DNA from 3 places in the Streptomyces sp. NPDC021020 genome. Region 2 is predicted to be linked to each of the others. Evidence: riboswitches for the same ligand, from Rfam matches in the RefSeq annotation. Region 2 holds a riboswitch; each other region holds the start of a gene.

Region 1 (4,325 bases), on a different contig from region 2:
CGCCGTTGCGGTAGTACGCGTCGCGCTCGCCGGCCGGGGCGCCGCCGCCGGATTCCAGGTCCTCCGGGGGCGGCGGGGCGTCCGGGTCGGCGGGCTCGGGGGCCACGTGCAGACCGGACTGGAGGCCGGCGAGGAAGTCGTCGTCAAAGAGGCTGCTCATCGCCTCCCGAGTCTAGAGGCCCGTACTGACAGCGACGTCCGGTTCGGCCCCTTTCCCCGTAGCGCGCGAATCACACTCGGTGAGAATCAGAATTGATTACGAAAAGGTATCGGGGCCAACCGGACACCGGCCTTCCCCTCGCTGCGGCACTTGGTTACGGTGCCGCACCAGGCAGCGTCCGAAAGGAGTCCGTCGGGCATGGCGACACACCGCAAGTCCCGCACCGCGATACTCAGCAGCCCGGGGCCGCGTACGGCCGTGGGGCTGACGACCGCCGCGCTGGCCACGATGACCATCTTCGCGGAGGCGGCGAGCGCCGCGCCCGAGGCCCCGTCGCCGCAGCCCTCGATCGCCGAGGTGAAGGCGAAGGTGGACGCCCTCCAGCACGACGCGGAGGTGGCCACCGAGAACTACAACGGGATCAAGGAAGCCACCAGCCAGCAGAACACCAAGGTCAACACGCTGCTGACGCAGGCCGCCCAGAAGACGCAGACGCTGAACGAGTCCCGCCGGCAGCTGGGCATCTACGCCGCCGCGCAGTACCGCAGCGGCGGCGACGACTCCACCGCCACCTACCTGCTCGCCGCCAGCCCGCAGGACCTGCTGGACCAGCGGCACCTGACCGACCTGTTCGGCAAGCGGCAGAAGGCCGCCGTCGAGGACTTCCGGGTGCAGCAGGCCGACGCGACCCAGAAGCGCATCCAGGCCGCGCAGGCCCTCCAGACGCTCACCGCGAAGCAGGCGCAGCTCAAGACCGCCAAGGCCGATGTCGCGAAGAAGCTGGGCGCCGCGCAGCAGCTCCTCAACAGCCTGACCGCGCAGGAGAAGGCGCGGCTCGCGGCCCTGGAGAAGAAGCAGGAGGAGGAGGCGGCGCGCAAGGCCGCCGCGATCGCGAAGCAGGAGCAGGCGAAGAAGGACGCGGCGGCCAAGCAGGCCCAGCAGGCCGGCTCCACCACCTCGACCTCCTCCGCCGCGAACAGCTCGCTCGCCGACAAGGCCATCGCGTTCGCCCGCGCCCAGATCGGCGAGCCGTACGTGTGGGGCGCGACCGGCCCCGGCTCGTGGGACTGCTCGGGCCTGACGCAGGCGGCGTACAAGGCGGCGGGCGTGACGCTGCCGCGTACCACCGGCGAGCAGGTCAACGTCGGCACCCGGGTGTCGCAGTCCGACATGGAGCCGGGCGACCTGGTCTTCTTCTACAGCGACCACAGCCACGTCGGCATCTACATCGGCGGCGGGAACATGATCCACGCGCCGCACACCGGCACCGTCGTGAAGATCGCGCCGATCACCGAGATGCCCATCTACGGCGTGGTCCGCCCGTACTGACCGACGTCGGGGAACGTTGACCGGCGTCATGGCGCACGGTCACGAACCGTAAGATCACAAAGCGATTTCGGTCACGTTCCGATCCAAACTTCCCAGACCCGGGAGAGTTTGGCTACGGTAGCCCGCTAGGCGATACGTTCTCCGCCGGTGACCGCACCGGCAGCGTCTCACCTCCGCTCAATCCGGCCCAGGCCGGAACCGGGGACCCACCAAGCACAGTTGGGGTGAATCGGACACGGTGCCGCGAGGCGCCGGACCGTAGGGCCAACCTTCCCGGCCCGAACCCGTCAGCTAACCCGGTCGGCGGTTCACGGAAGGAGTCGCCTTCGTGGCGTCGCACCGCAAGCCGCGTCAGAGCCTGCTGGCCGTCACCGCCCCGCGCGCGGCGGTCGGGGTCACGGCCGCGGCTCTTGCCTCCGTCACCCTGCTCAGCGAGAGCGCCAGTGCCACGCCCGCCAAACCGAAGCCCACCATCGCCGAGGTCAAGCAGCAGATCGACACCCTCAACGAGCAGGCCGAGGTGGCGACGGAGGCCTACAACCAGGCGGTGGAGAACACCAAGACGCAGCGCGACAAGACCAACACGCTGCTGGGCGAGGTCGCCCGGAAGACCGAGCAGATGAACGCCACCCGGCAGCTGCTGGGCCAGTTCGCGAGCGCGCAGTACCGCGACGGCGGCATCGACCCGACCGTCCAGCTGCTGCTGTCCAGCGACCCGACCGCCTTCCTGGAGCAGTCGCACACGCTCAACCAGCTGTCGGCGAGCCAGACCGCGGCGCTGAAGAACTTCCAGATCCAGCAGGAGCAGGCCTCCATCAAGCGGGCGCAGGCCACCGCGAGCCTCGCCCAGCTCACCACCGCGCAGCAGCAGCTCGCGACGCAGAAGAAGACGATGGAGACCAAGCTCGCCGCGGCGCAGAAGCTGCTCAACAGCCTCACCGCCCAGCAGCGCGCCCAGGTCGCGAACATCCACAAGGGCTCGTCGTCCAAGAGCGACTACACCTACTCCGGCCCCGCGAGCGGCCGTGCCGCCGCCGCGATCCAGTTCGCCCTCGCGCAGCGCGGCAAGCCGTACGTGCGCGGCGCGACCGGCCCCGGCTCGTACGACTGCTCCGGGCTCACCCAGGCCGCCTTCCGCGCGGCGGGCGTGACCCTCGGGCGCACCACTCAGGACCAGATCCACGACGGGGTGGCCGTCTCGAAGGCCGATCTGCGGCCCGGCGACCTGGTCTTCTTCTACTCCGGCAACTCGCATGTCGGCATCTACCTCGGCAACGGCCAGATCGTGCACGCCCCGCACACCGGCGCGGTCGTCGAGGTCGCCCCGATGAGCTGGATGCCCTTCTCCCAGGCGCGCCGGGTCGCCTGACCCCGGCGCCCGCGCGGCCTCTCCTCCGCAGCCTGACCGCGCCCCTGCCCGTACGTCGGTCGTACGGATCCGGGGCATCCGGTCAGGCTGCGGGCATATGCGGGCGGGTCACCCGTCGAACGGCGGTCGAAAGCGCGCAGAGGTGACCGGATGAGGCCAATCCCGGTCAACGCGCCCCTTTCCCGCCCCCGGCGGGTCTAGCGTCGCTCCTCAGGTGGCCGACACCCCACTGCCGTCCCGGCTCGTGGACGGCACTCGGCCACCCCCGCCGAAGGCCCGGCGGCGCCCTGACCCCCCGTGCAGGCGCCGCCGGGCCGTTCCCTGGAAGGAGTGACGGCCGCGATGGCCTCACACAGTCCCGCCGGCAGTCCCACCGGCCCCGCCGCGCACCGCAGGCGCCCTCCTTTAGCCGGCGGTCCCTCCGCGGCCACCAAACGGGTCGGTGTCACCCTGGCCCTCGCCTCGGCCGCCTCCGTGACCCTGCTCGGCGAGGCCGCGCACGCCGAGCCACAGCTCACCCCCGACCAGGTACGCGCCCAGGTCGCGACGCTCTACCAGCAGGCGGAGCAGGCCACGCAGGAGTACGACGGCGCCACGGAGCAGGCCGACCGGGCGAACTCCGCGGTCACCGCCCTCCAGGACGAGCTGGCCCGCAAGACCGCCGCCCTCAACACCACGCGGGACGCGCTCGGCAGCCTCGCCGCCGCCCAGTACCGCACCGGCGGCATCGACCCGCTGCTGCAGCTCGCCCTCAGCTCCTCCCCGAGCACCTACCTGGAGCGCGCCGCCTTCCTCGACCAGGCCGGCACCCGCCAGTCCGTGACGCTGCGCCAACTCGCCTCCCAGCAGCGCGACATCGCGAGCACCCGCGCGCAGGCCACCGACAAGCTCGCCGCCCTGCGCACCGCGCAGGCCGCCGTCGCCGCCCACCGCCGCACCGTCACCGGCAAGCTCGCCGCCGCCCAGGCGCTGCTGGCCCGGCTGACCGCCGCCCAGCGCGCGGCCCTCGCGGCGGACGACGGCCCCCCGGCGCAGGACACCGCCCCCGCGCACGGCACCGCCCCCGCGCCGCTGCCCGCGGTCGCGGCCCCCTCGCCGCGCGCCGCCCGCGCCGTGGCGTTCGCCTACCAGGCGCTCGGCCTGCCGTACGTGTGGGGCGCGACGGGCCCGCGCGCGTACGACTGCTCCGGCCTGACGCAGGCGGCGTGGAAGGCGGCGGGTGTGTCGCTGCCGCGCACCACGTACACCCAGATCAACGCGGGCCCGCGCATCTCGCGCGACCAGCTCCAGCCCGGCGACCTGGTCTTCTTCTACTCGGGTGTGAGCCACGTCGGCATCTACATCGGCGGCGGGAAGATGATCCACGCACCGCACCCCGGCTCGACGGTGCGGATCGCGCCGATCAGCGAAATGCCTTTCGCGGGCGCGGTCCGCCCCAGCTGAACCGGGGTGCGGCCGTGACAGGTG
Region 2 (4,325 bases):
ACCCGTACGGCGCCCGCACGGCAGCGGCCCGGGCGGCGGCGCCGGGACCGGCGGCCCGGGGGAGGCAGCCGCACCCGTACAGCGCCCGCACGGCAGCGGCCCGGACGGCGGCCCGCACGCCGCCTCGGGCAGCGCGCCCGGGAGTGCCCTGGCCCCGCGTGCCGCCGGGCCGGGCGGCAGGCCCGAGGGTGCCTTCCCCTCAGGCGGAGCCGAACAGCTCGCCGTCGCGCGGACGTTGCACGTGCGGGGGCTCGCGGACTTCCTGGAGGGGGACTTCCCCGGTGCGCACCGGCTGCTGACCGAGGGGGCGGCGCTGGCCGCCGAGGGGGATCCGCAGCGCGCGGCGCGGATGCTCGTGCAGGCCACGCACACCGCGTGGTATCTGGGCGGCGACGTGGTCACCGACACCCTCGCGCGGCTGGACGCGCTGGGGCTGCCGCCGGACGCGCCCGTGCTGCCCGTCGCCGCCTTCCTGGTCGCCGCACTGGGGCCGGGCTCGGCCGGGCGCGTACCGCCGGACCTCGGCGCGGCGGCGGCCGCGGCGCGGGCGGCGCACGGCGGGCGGGTCGATCCCGGGCATCTGGTGATGCTGTGCGGGGTGGGCCTGACGCTCGGCCAGGACGTGCAGGCGCACGAGCTGACCACGGTGCTCGCGGCGGAGGGCCGGGAGAGCGGCGGGGTCGGGCGCCTCACGACGGTGCTGTTCTTCCGGGCCGAGGCGGAGATCTTCGACGCGCGTTTCGACGACGCGGCGGCGACCGCCCGGGAGGCGCTGCGGATCGCGGCGGACACCGGGCAGCGGCAGTGGGTGAGCCAGCTCAGCAGCGCGCTCGCGTACGTCGCGGCGATGCGCGGCGACCAGGACGAGTGCCGCCGCCGGGTGGACGCGGCGCTCGCGGGCGGCTCGGGCACGGCGATGGCGCCGGGCGCCCCGTGGGCGTACTGGTCGCAGGGGCTGCTGGAGCTGGGCCGCGGCCGGGCGCAGGCGGCGCTGGAGCAGCTGGCGCTGCTCGGCGAGGAGTCGGTGCGGCACCACATATCGGCCACCCGCAGCGTGCCGGACCTGGTGGAGGCGGCGGTGCGGCTCGGGGTGCCGGAGCGCGCGGACGCGTCCTTCGCGCGGTTCGAGGAGTGGGCGGCGCGGTCCGGGCAGAGCTGGGCGGCGGCGCTGGTGGCGCGCTGCCGGGCGCTGCGCGCGCCGGAGGCGGACGCGGAGGCGTACTACCTCGCCGCGCTCGACGCGCACGACCCGCACCGGCGGGCGATGGAGTCGGCCCGCACCGGCCTGCTGTACGGGGAGTGGCTGCGCCGGGCGCGCCGCAAGAACGAGGCCCGGGTCAGGCTGCGCACCGCACTGGACGTCTTCGAGCGGCTCGGCGCGGCCCCGTGGGCGGAGCGGGCGCGCGGCGAGCTGGGCGCGGCGGGCGGGACACTGCCGGAGGCCGGCCGGGAGGCGGCGCCGGTGGACGCGGAGGCGGGGCTCACACCGCAGGAATCGCAGATCGTCCGGCTGGCGGCGGAGGGCCTGTCGAACAAGGACATCGCGGCCCGGCTGTTCCTGAGCCCGCGGACCGTCGGCTACCACCTGTACAAGGCGTACCCGAAGCTCGGTGTGGCCTCCCGGGGCGAGCTGGCCGGGCTGTTCGGGCAGGCGTGACACGGGGGGGGGGGAGACACGCGGGTGCCCGCCCGGTCGCGAGGACCGGACGGGCACCGGGGGTCGTGCCGCTCGGGCGGTGGCTCAGACGGTGACGCCGTGCGACGCCAGGTAGGCGACCGGGTCGATGTCGGAGCCGTAGTCCGGCGTGGTGCGCACCTCGAAGTGCAGGTGCGGGCCGGTGACGTTGCCGGTGGCGCCGGAGATGCCGATCTCCTGGCCCTCGGTGACGGTCTGGCCGACCGAGACCACCGGGCGCGTCAGGTGGCCGTACAGGGTGTACTTGCCGTCCGCGTGCTTGATGATCACGTCGTTGCCGTAGGCGCCGTCCGCGCCCGCGTGGACGACGGTGCCGGCGGCCACCGAGTGGACCGGGGTGCCGCTCCAGACGAGGAAGTCGACGCCGGTGTGGTGGCCGGAGGACCACATGCTGCCGCCGGTCTTGTAGCCGGTGCCGATGGCGGCGTCGCCGACCGGCTTGGTCCAGCCGGTGTCGGCCTTCTTCGCGGCGGCGGCGGGGGCGGCCGGAGCGGCCTTCTTCACCGGGGCGGCCTTCTTGGCGGGGGCCTTCGCGGCCGGTGCCTTCACCGCGGGCGCCTTCGCGGCGGGCGCGGCGGCCGGGGTGGTGTCCAGCGTGATGTGCAGGCCGGGGCGTATCAGCGACGGGTTGGCGCCGATGGCCTTCTTGTTGGCGTCGTAGAGCGCCTTCCAGCCGCCCTTGACGTGGTGCGTGGTGGCGATCTTCGCGAGCGTGTCGCCGCGGACCACGGTGTAGTCGTGCGCCGTGGCGGTCGCCGCGGCCGGGGCCTTGGCGGGCTCGGCGGCGGACGCGGACTGGGCGACGCCGACGAGCGGGATCGCCACGGCAGCGGCGCCCGTACCGGCCACGATGCAGACGCGGGTGAGGCGGTTGAGCGAGCGGGGCTTGCGGTGCTGACCCTGTGCGGGCATGGGGATTCCTCTCCTACGCCTGCGAGGTGAGCTGTCGGGTTCGGGCTGGAGATGCCCGGCCGCGGCCGCGGTGCGCGCTCCGGTCAGGTGCGCGGGTGTACGGCACGGCTTCACCCCGAGCCGGCCGGGAGACGTCCCGGACGGCGGCTTACCTTGGGTCCCCCGCTCCTGCCCTTTGCAGCTCGGATGGTGCTGCGCCCGGGCGGCGGCAGGATTCGGCGTTCCGCCCGGCGGCTGTCGCGGACGTCCGGCCCGCGGTAACGGCGAAGCTAAACGACCTCGCGAGCGCCGGGCAAGCAAACCCGGCATGCCGCCCCATTCCACCCTTACCGGCGGTCACAGCGCGCCACCCGTACGATCCGGTACGTACCCGCGCCCGTCACCGTCCGCGGACCGGCCGCGTACCCACCGCAACATTCGACCCGCGGCGGGAACAGCGGGTGCGCGGGCCGGGAGCGGACCGTGTTCGGCGGGTGACACCGGACACACGATTCGCCCGGCGTGATCCACATCACCGTGAAATGTCCGATATGCAGGCTTATGCAACTTTCGCACCTTTAGTCGCCGATGGGGGGTCAGAACGTCCCCGGCGCCCCGCCGATCCGCGCGTCCAGCGTCCTGCTGAGCCGGTAGGCGACCGGCCGGAAGCCGACCGCGGGCCAGTGGCCCGCCGCCAGCGGCGAGGAGGAGTGCCAGCGGGCCGACATGTAGCGGTGTCCGTTGTCGTACGCCCAGGCCAGCGCGGTGGCCAGCAGCACCCGGCTGATGCCCTCACCGCGCGCCGACGGCTCCACGTACGCCTCGGCCAGCTCGACGCACGACTCGGGTATCACCGGATCCGGAGCGGCGGGGACGATGACGACCATCGCGATCTCCTCGCCGCGCCGGGAGGCGATCCAGGCGCCGCAGCGCGGGTCGGCGAGCGCGTCGGCGTAGCGCAGCCGGTGCGCGGCGAGCGCGGCCTCGGGCTGCGGCTGGAAGACCGCGGTGCCGCGCTGCCGCCGGGAGGACTCGGCGGCCATCCGCCCTATCTGCGGCAGGTCGCCGGGCCCGGCACGCCGGATGCCCAGGCCCTCCACCCCGCGCGGCTGCCGGCCGCGGGCCTTGACCGCCATCAGCCCGTGCACCAGCTCGCGGCCGAAGCCGAGGTCTACCCAGGGCGCGGTGGCCACCTCGCCCGCGGGCACCTGCACGTAGTGCACCAGCCGCCGGTCGGCGACCAGCCGCTCGGCGATCCGGGCGTAGAGCGAGCGCAGCACCTCGGTCTCCCGCCCGCCGGGCAGCGCGTGGCCGCCGTACGGGACGAGCGCGGAGTGGGGGTGGGTGCGCAGGCCCGCGGGGTCGTCGGGGGCGAGCGTGACGGGCTGGGCGGCGAGGTAGCCGATCATGTTGCCGTCGCCGTCGAGCGCGCGGCAGGCCTCCAGGCCGGGCACCGTGTGCAGCCGGCCGAGCAGGTCCTCGCCGCGCACGGGTCCGTCGGCCAGCCAGGACCGCTGCGAGGGCGGGCGCCGGGCACGGGCGAACCAGCGGTCGTAACGCTGCACGGCCAGGGGTATGTGCTCGGGAGTCAGCGGCGCGGTGGCGACAGTCATGGTGGTCGTGGACGCTAGCGGGGCGCGACCGCCGAGGGCAAGGCGGAGCCTGGTCACGACGCTCATGCCGGCTCCCCGCCCGTCCACGCGGGATGCCGCGGGTCGTCGGCGCGCACGGTGACGTC
Region 3 (4,325 bases), on a different contig from region 2:
CCGTACTCCAAGCTGCTCCAGGAGCGGATCGTCTTCCTGGGCACCCCGGTCGACGACACGTCGGCCAACGACGTGATGGCCCAGCTGATCCATCTGGAGAGCGCGAGCCCCGACCAGGACATCCACCTCTACATCAACTCGCCGGGCGGGTCCTTCTCCGCGATGACCGCGATCTACGACACGATGCAGTACGTGACGTGCGACGTCGCGACCGTCTGCATCGGGCAGGCGGCGTCGGCCGCGGCGGTGCTGCTGGCGGCCGGGGCGCCGGGCAAGCGGATGATCACCCCGTACGCCCGGATCCTGATCCACCAGCCGTCGATGGGCGACGTGGTGCAGGGCGACGTGTCGGACCTGGAGATCCAGGCCAACGAACTGCTGCGCACCCGCGACAAGCTGGAGGCGCTGCTGGTGCGCCACACCGGGCAGGAGCCGGAGCGGATCCGGGCGGACATCGAGCGCGACAAGGTCTTCGACGCCGCGTCCGCCGTCGACTACGGCCTGGCGGACCGGCTCACCAACAGCCGCAAGACCAACGGCCCGGCCACCGGCGCGCGGTGAGGCCGGTGCGCCCGGAACCGCCGCCGCTGCCGGCGCTCACCCGCTCCGAGGGCGAGCTGATCGACTGCTACCTGGAGGTCGTCGACCTGCTCGGCCGCGTCAACCCGTCGCGCGGCACCGACACGTACGGGGCGCTGCGTGCCGCGCAGGCGCTCGTCGGGCGGGCGCTTGCGCTGCGCGAGGCGCTGACGGTGATGCACCTGCGCGGCGAGACGCAGCTCCACCACGCCACGCTGGGGCGGGCGCTGCGGGTGCTGGACGGCGAGCGCCGGTCCTCGCTCGCGGTGGTGGCGCCCGCACCGGAGCCGCCCGCGCCGTGACGGCCGCCCGCGCCGTCACGCTGCGGCGCGGCCTCCCCTTGTCGGCCGAACCCTCCCTCATCCCGTCGGCCCAGCGGCGCGGGGCCGGCGGGCGACCGCCCCGGTTGCGCGGGCCGGTCCGGGCGGTGGGTCGACAGCGCAGGTCACAGCGGTGTGCCGGGGCGCGCCGCTCACCGGAAGGGAGCAGCGCCGCCACCCGGTCGGACCAAGCGTGACGAGGGTCACACCGGGCGTTTCCCGCCGGGTACCGGCGTGCCGTGTGCGTCACGATCCGTGGTGACGACAAGCCCCCGCCGCCGTGGCGGGGCGGTCCGCACGGACGCCGAGTCCCGCCGGCGTGCGGATGCCAGGTCGACACGAGTGCAACGGCGGGAGCGGAGGACCCACGCACGACGGGGCCGGACCCGGTACTCCCGGGCCGCCCCTTGGGGTGAAGCCGCAGCACGCGGCCGGGCATCTTCGCCTGCCCGAACCCGACAGGTCATCCTTCGCAGGCCGACGACGAAGGGTTGCGCATGACCGCGCCTGTCGCAGTTTCCGCTTCCGCACGGCTGACCCGTCTCGGGGCCGCGTCCGTGCTCACCGCCGCCGCAGTCGCCGTACCGTCCCTGCTGCCCGGCGCCGTCCAGCAGGCCGAGGCGGCCACCACGGGCGTCCGGGCCCTCGGGGTGGCGGCGTCCAAGGAGGGCTCCCTCTACCAGTGGGGCGCCACCGGGCCCTCGCGCTTCGACTGCTCGGGCCTGACCCTCTACTCCTTCAGCAAGGCCGGCAAGCGGCTGCCGCGCACCGCCGCCGCCCAGTACCGCAACACCCGCCACATCTCCGCGTCCGGCCGGCACGTCGGCGACCTGGTCTTCTTCCACAGCGGACCGTCCGCGTCCTCCGTCTACCACGTCGGCATCTACGCGGGCGGCGGCAAGATCTGGCACGCCCCGAAGACCGGCGCCCGGGTGCGCCTGGAGCACATCTGGACGCGCACCGTCTGGTACGGGCGGGTCTGACCGCCGCGCGGCCCGCGCTCAGCCCACCGGGACGGCCCAGGGCAGCACGATCCAGACGGTCTTGCCGCCGTCGCCGGTCGGGGTGACCCGCAGGCTGCCGCCGGACTCGGCGGTCAGATGGCGGATGATGACCAGCCCGCGGCCGTTGTCCTGCTGCTGCGGGCACACCGCGGCCTGGCGCGGCCAGCGCGGGTGGCTGTCGGTGACACCGATGTGCAGCTGCTCGGACCGCTCCAGGCGTACGTCGACGGTGAAGGTCGGCGACAGGCCCGAGGTGTGCAGCACCGCGTTGGTGGCCAGTTCGGACACGATCAGGCGCACGGTGTCGACGGCCGGGGCGCCCGCGGGCAGTCCCCAGTCGGCGAGCAGCGCGCAGACGTACCGCCTGGCCGCCGTCACCGAGGCGGGTTCGCTCGGCAGGGTGACGGACGCTTCCTGAAGATCTGCCATGGCGACGCTTCCCTTTCCCGCCGTGACCTGGCTCCGATGCGAACGCCCCGGCTGCGGGGCCGGAATTGGGCCGCCCTCGCATACGCCGGGTTCGCGCCAGAATGCACTCATCGTGCCGCCAATGCGGGCGCCGCACAGCGGTCTGCATATATCTGTCGCTCAAATCGGTGAACTCTGCCGCGGGAGAACGCACATGGTCGGCAGACTGGCGTATCGGGGAGAAGAGGACAGAACGCAACCGGCCGCCGGATTGCGTCGCAGCGAGGAGGGCGAGAGGACATGGAACGAGAGCCCGCCGTACGCCGGCGCCGACTCGGCGCGGAACTGCGCCGGTTGCGCGATCTCGCGGGGTTCACCAGCGGCGAGGCGGCCCAGCGGGTGGGGTGGCACCAGTCGAAGGTGAGCCGTATCGAGACCGGCCACAGCAGCGTCCGCGCCGAGGACGTCAACCTGCTGCTCGACGCCTACTCCGTACGTGACCGCGATGTTCGCGACCTGCTGCACACCCTTGCCGGACACGGCCACCAGCGCGGCTGGTGGCACGACTTCCGCGAGGTCCTGCCGGTCGAATACCGCGACTTCATCAGCCTGGAGACGGGCGCCACCCGGGCCAGGTCGCTGGAGACCACGGTGGTGCCGGGCCTGCTCCAGACTCCCGGGTACGCCCGTGCGCTCACCCGCGACGTACTGCCGCAGCTCGCCCCGCGCGAGGTGGCCGCGCTGGCCGAGGTGCGCATCGCACGGCAGGCTGTCCTGCTGGAGCAGAACCCGCCGCTGGAGCTGAACGCGGTGCTCGACGAGGCGGTGCTGCGCCGCGGTGTCGGCGGGCCGGAGGTGATGGCAGGTCAGCTGCGGTGGCTCGCACGCGCGGCCGAACTCCCGCAGGTTTCCCTGCAGGTGCTGCCATTTGCCGCGGGCGGGCACATAGGGGTGACGGGGTCTTTCGTCATCTTCTCCTTTCCGCGCATTGCAGATCTGGATGTGGTTGTTCTCGACCATCTGACCGGTAGTCTCTGTGTCGATCGGAAAGAAGACATCGCCGCTTACACCGCCGCGTTCGCCCGATTGTGTGATCGCGCGCTCCCCTGTGCGGAATCGGCTGCGATGATCACGGAAATCGGGGCGGAGTTCTCGCGGTTGCAGCGGCGCACTAAGGAGGCACCGACAGCATGACTGCGCGAATCCCGGCGGCCCGCGAGCCGCACGCCCACGTTCCGTCCAGCCTGGCGCTGGACGTCGCCTGGCGGCGCAGCAGCCACAGCACGGCGGCGAACAACTGCGTCGAGACGGCCCGTCTGCCCTCCGGCCCTGTCGCGGTCCGCGACTCCAAGGACACCGCCGGGCCGGCCCTGCTGTTCGCACCGGGTGCGTGGACCTCGTTCGTGGCGGCCGTCAACGCGGAGGCGCTCAAGGCCGGTTAGACCCCGGAGGCGGGCAGGTCCCGTCAGGTACGGATCGCCCCGGCCGGCGCGGTCGCGACGATCGTGGCGGCCGCCGCCGCGATCCCGGCCGGGGACAGCGCCGCGTTGGCCGTCACCCGCAGTCGGGAGACGCCGTCGGGGACGGACGGCGGGCGGAAGCAGCCCACCGCGAGCCCCGCGGCGCGGCACGCGGCGGCCCACTCCACCGCCGCCGCGGGCGAGGGCGCCCGGACCGAGACGACGCACGCGTCCGGCGCCGTCGCATCCAGCCCCGCGGCGGTGAGGCGGCGGTGGAAGTCGCGGGCCGCGCCCAGCGCGCGGCCCGCCCGCGCGGGCTCGCGCCGCAGCAGCCGCAGCGCGGCGAGGGCGGCGCCGGCCGCGGCCGGCGCCAGCCCGGTGTCGAAGATGAACGTCCGCGCGGTGTTGACCAGGTGGTCGATGACGGCGGCGGGGCCCAGCACCACTCCGCCCTGCGCCCCCAGCGCCTTGGACAGTGTCGCGGTGCACACCACGTCGGGCGCGCCCGCAAGGCCCGCCGCGTGCGCGGCCCCGCGCCCGCCGGGCCCGAGGAC

Evidence for each region. Region 2 has a riboswitch for cyclic di-AMP ahead of ACH4SL_RS25875 (peptidoglycan DD-metalloendopeptidase family protein). Riboswitches for the same ligand answer to the same signal wherever they lie in the genome.
Region 1: it holds a riboswitch for cyclic di-AMP, as region 2 does, so the genes downstream of both, ACH4SL_RS16980 (NlpC/P60 family protein) here and ACH4SL_RS25875 (peptidoglycan DD-metalloendopeptidase family protein) in region 2, are expected to answer to the same signal.
Region 3: it holds a riboswitch for cyclic di-AMP, as region 2 does, so the genes downstream of both, ACH4SL_RS28230 (C40 family peptidase) here and ACH4SL_RS25875 (peptidoglycan DD-metalloendopeptidase family protein) in region 2, are expected to answer to the same signal.

What each region holds. Positions count from the first base shown of each region.
Region 1 is NZ_JBIRQQ010000005.1:386,992-391,316, reverse strand. It holds gene pcrA (DNA helicase PcrA) at 1-160, opposite strand, end outside; gene ACH4SL_RS16985 (NlpC/P60 family protein) at 359-1,489, shown strand; cyclic di-AMP (ydaO/yuaA leader) riboswitch at 1,654-1,811, shown strand; gene ACH4SL_RS16980 (NlpC/P60 family protein) at 1,818-2,858, shown strand; gene ACH4SL_RS16975 (NlpC/P60 family protein) at 3,201-4,301, shown strand.
Region 2 is NZ_JBIRQQ010000008.1:476,011-480,335, reverse strand. It holds gene ACH4SL_RS25880 (AAA family ATPase) at 1-1,657, shown strand, start outside; gene ACH4SL_RS25875 (peptidoglycan DD-metalloendopeptidase family protein) at 1,742-2,608, opposite strand; cyclic di-AMP (ydaO/yuaA leader) riboswitch at 2,612-2,801, opposite strand; gene ACH4SL_RS25870 (GNAT family N-acetyltransferase) at 3,184-4,200, opposite strand; gene ACH4SL_RS25865 (uridine kinase) at 4,263-4,325, opposite strand, start outside.
Region 3 is NZ_JBIRQQ010000010.1:78,414-82,738, forward strand. It holds gene ACH4SL_RS28220 (ATP-dependent Clp protease proteolytic subunit) at 1-561, shown strand, start outside; gene ACH4SL_RS28225 (hypothetical protein) at 567-881, shown strand; cyclic di-AMP (ydaO/yuaA leader) riboswitch at 1,221-1,393, shown strand; gene ACH4SL_RS28230 (C40 family peptidase) at 1,397-1,882, shown strand; gene ACH4SL_RS28235 (ATP-binding protein) at 1,901-2,332, opposite strand; gene ACH4SL_RS28240 (helix-turn-helix domain-containing protein) at 2,612-3,505, shown strand; gene ACH4SL_RS28245 (DUF397 domain-containing protein) at 3,502-3,753, shown strand; gene ACH4SL_RS28250 (aminotransferase class I/II-fold pyridoxal phosphate-dependent enzyme) at 3,777-4,325, opposite strand, start outside.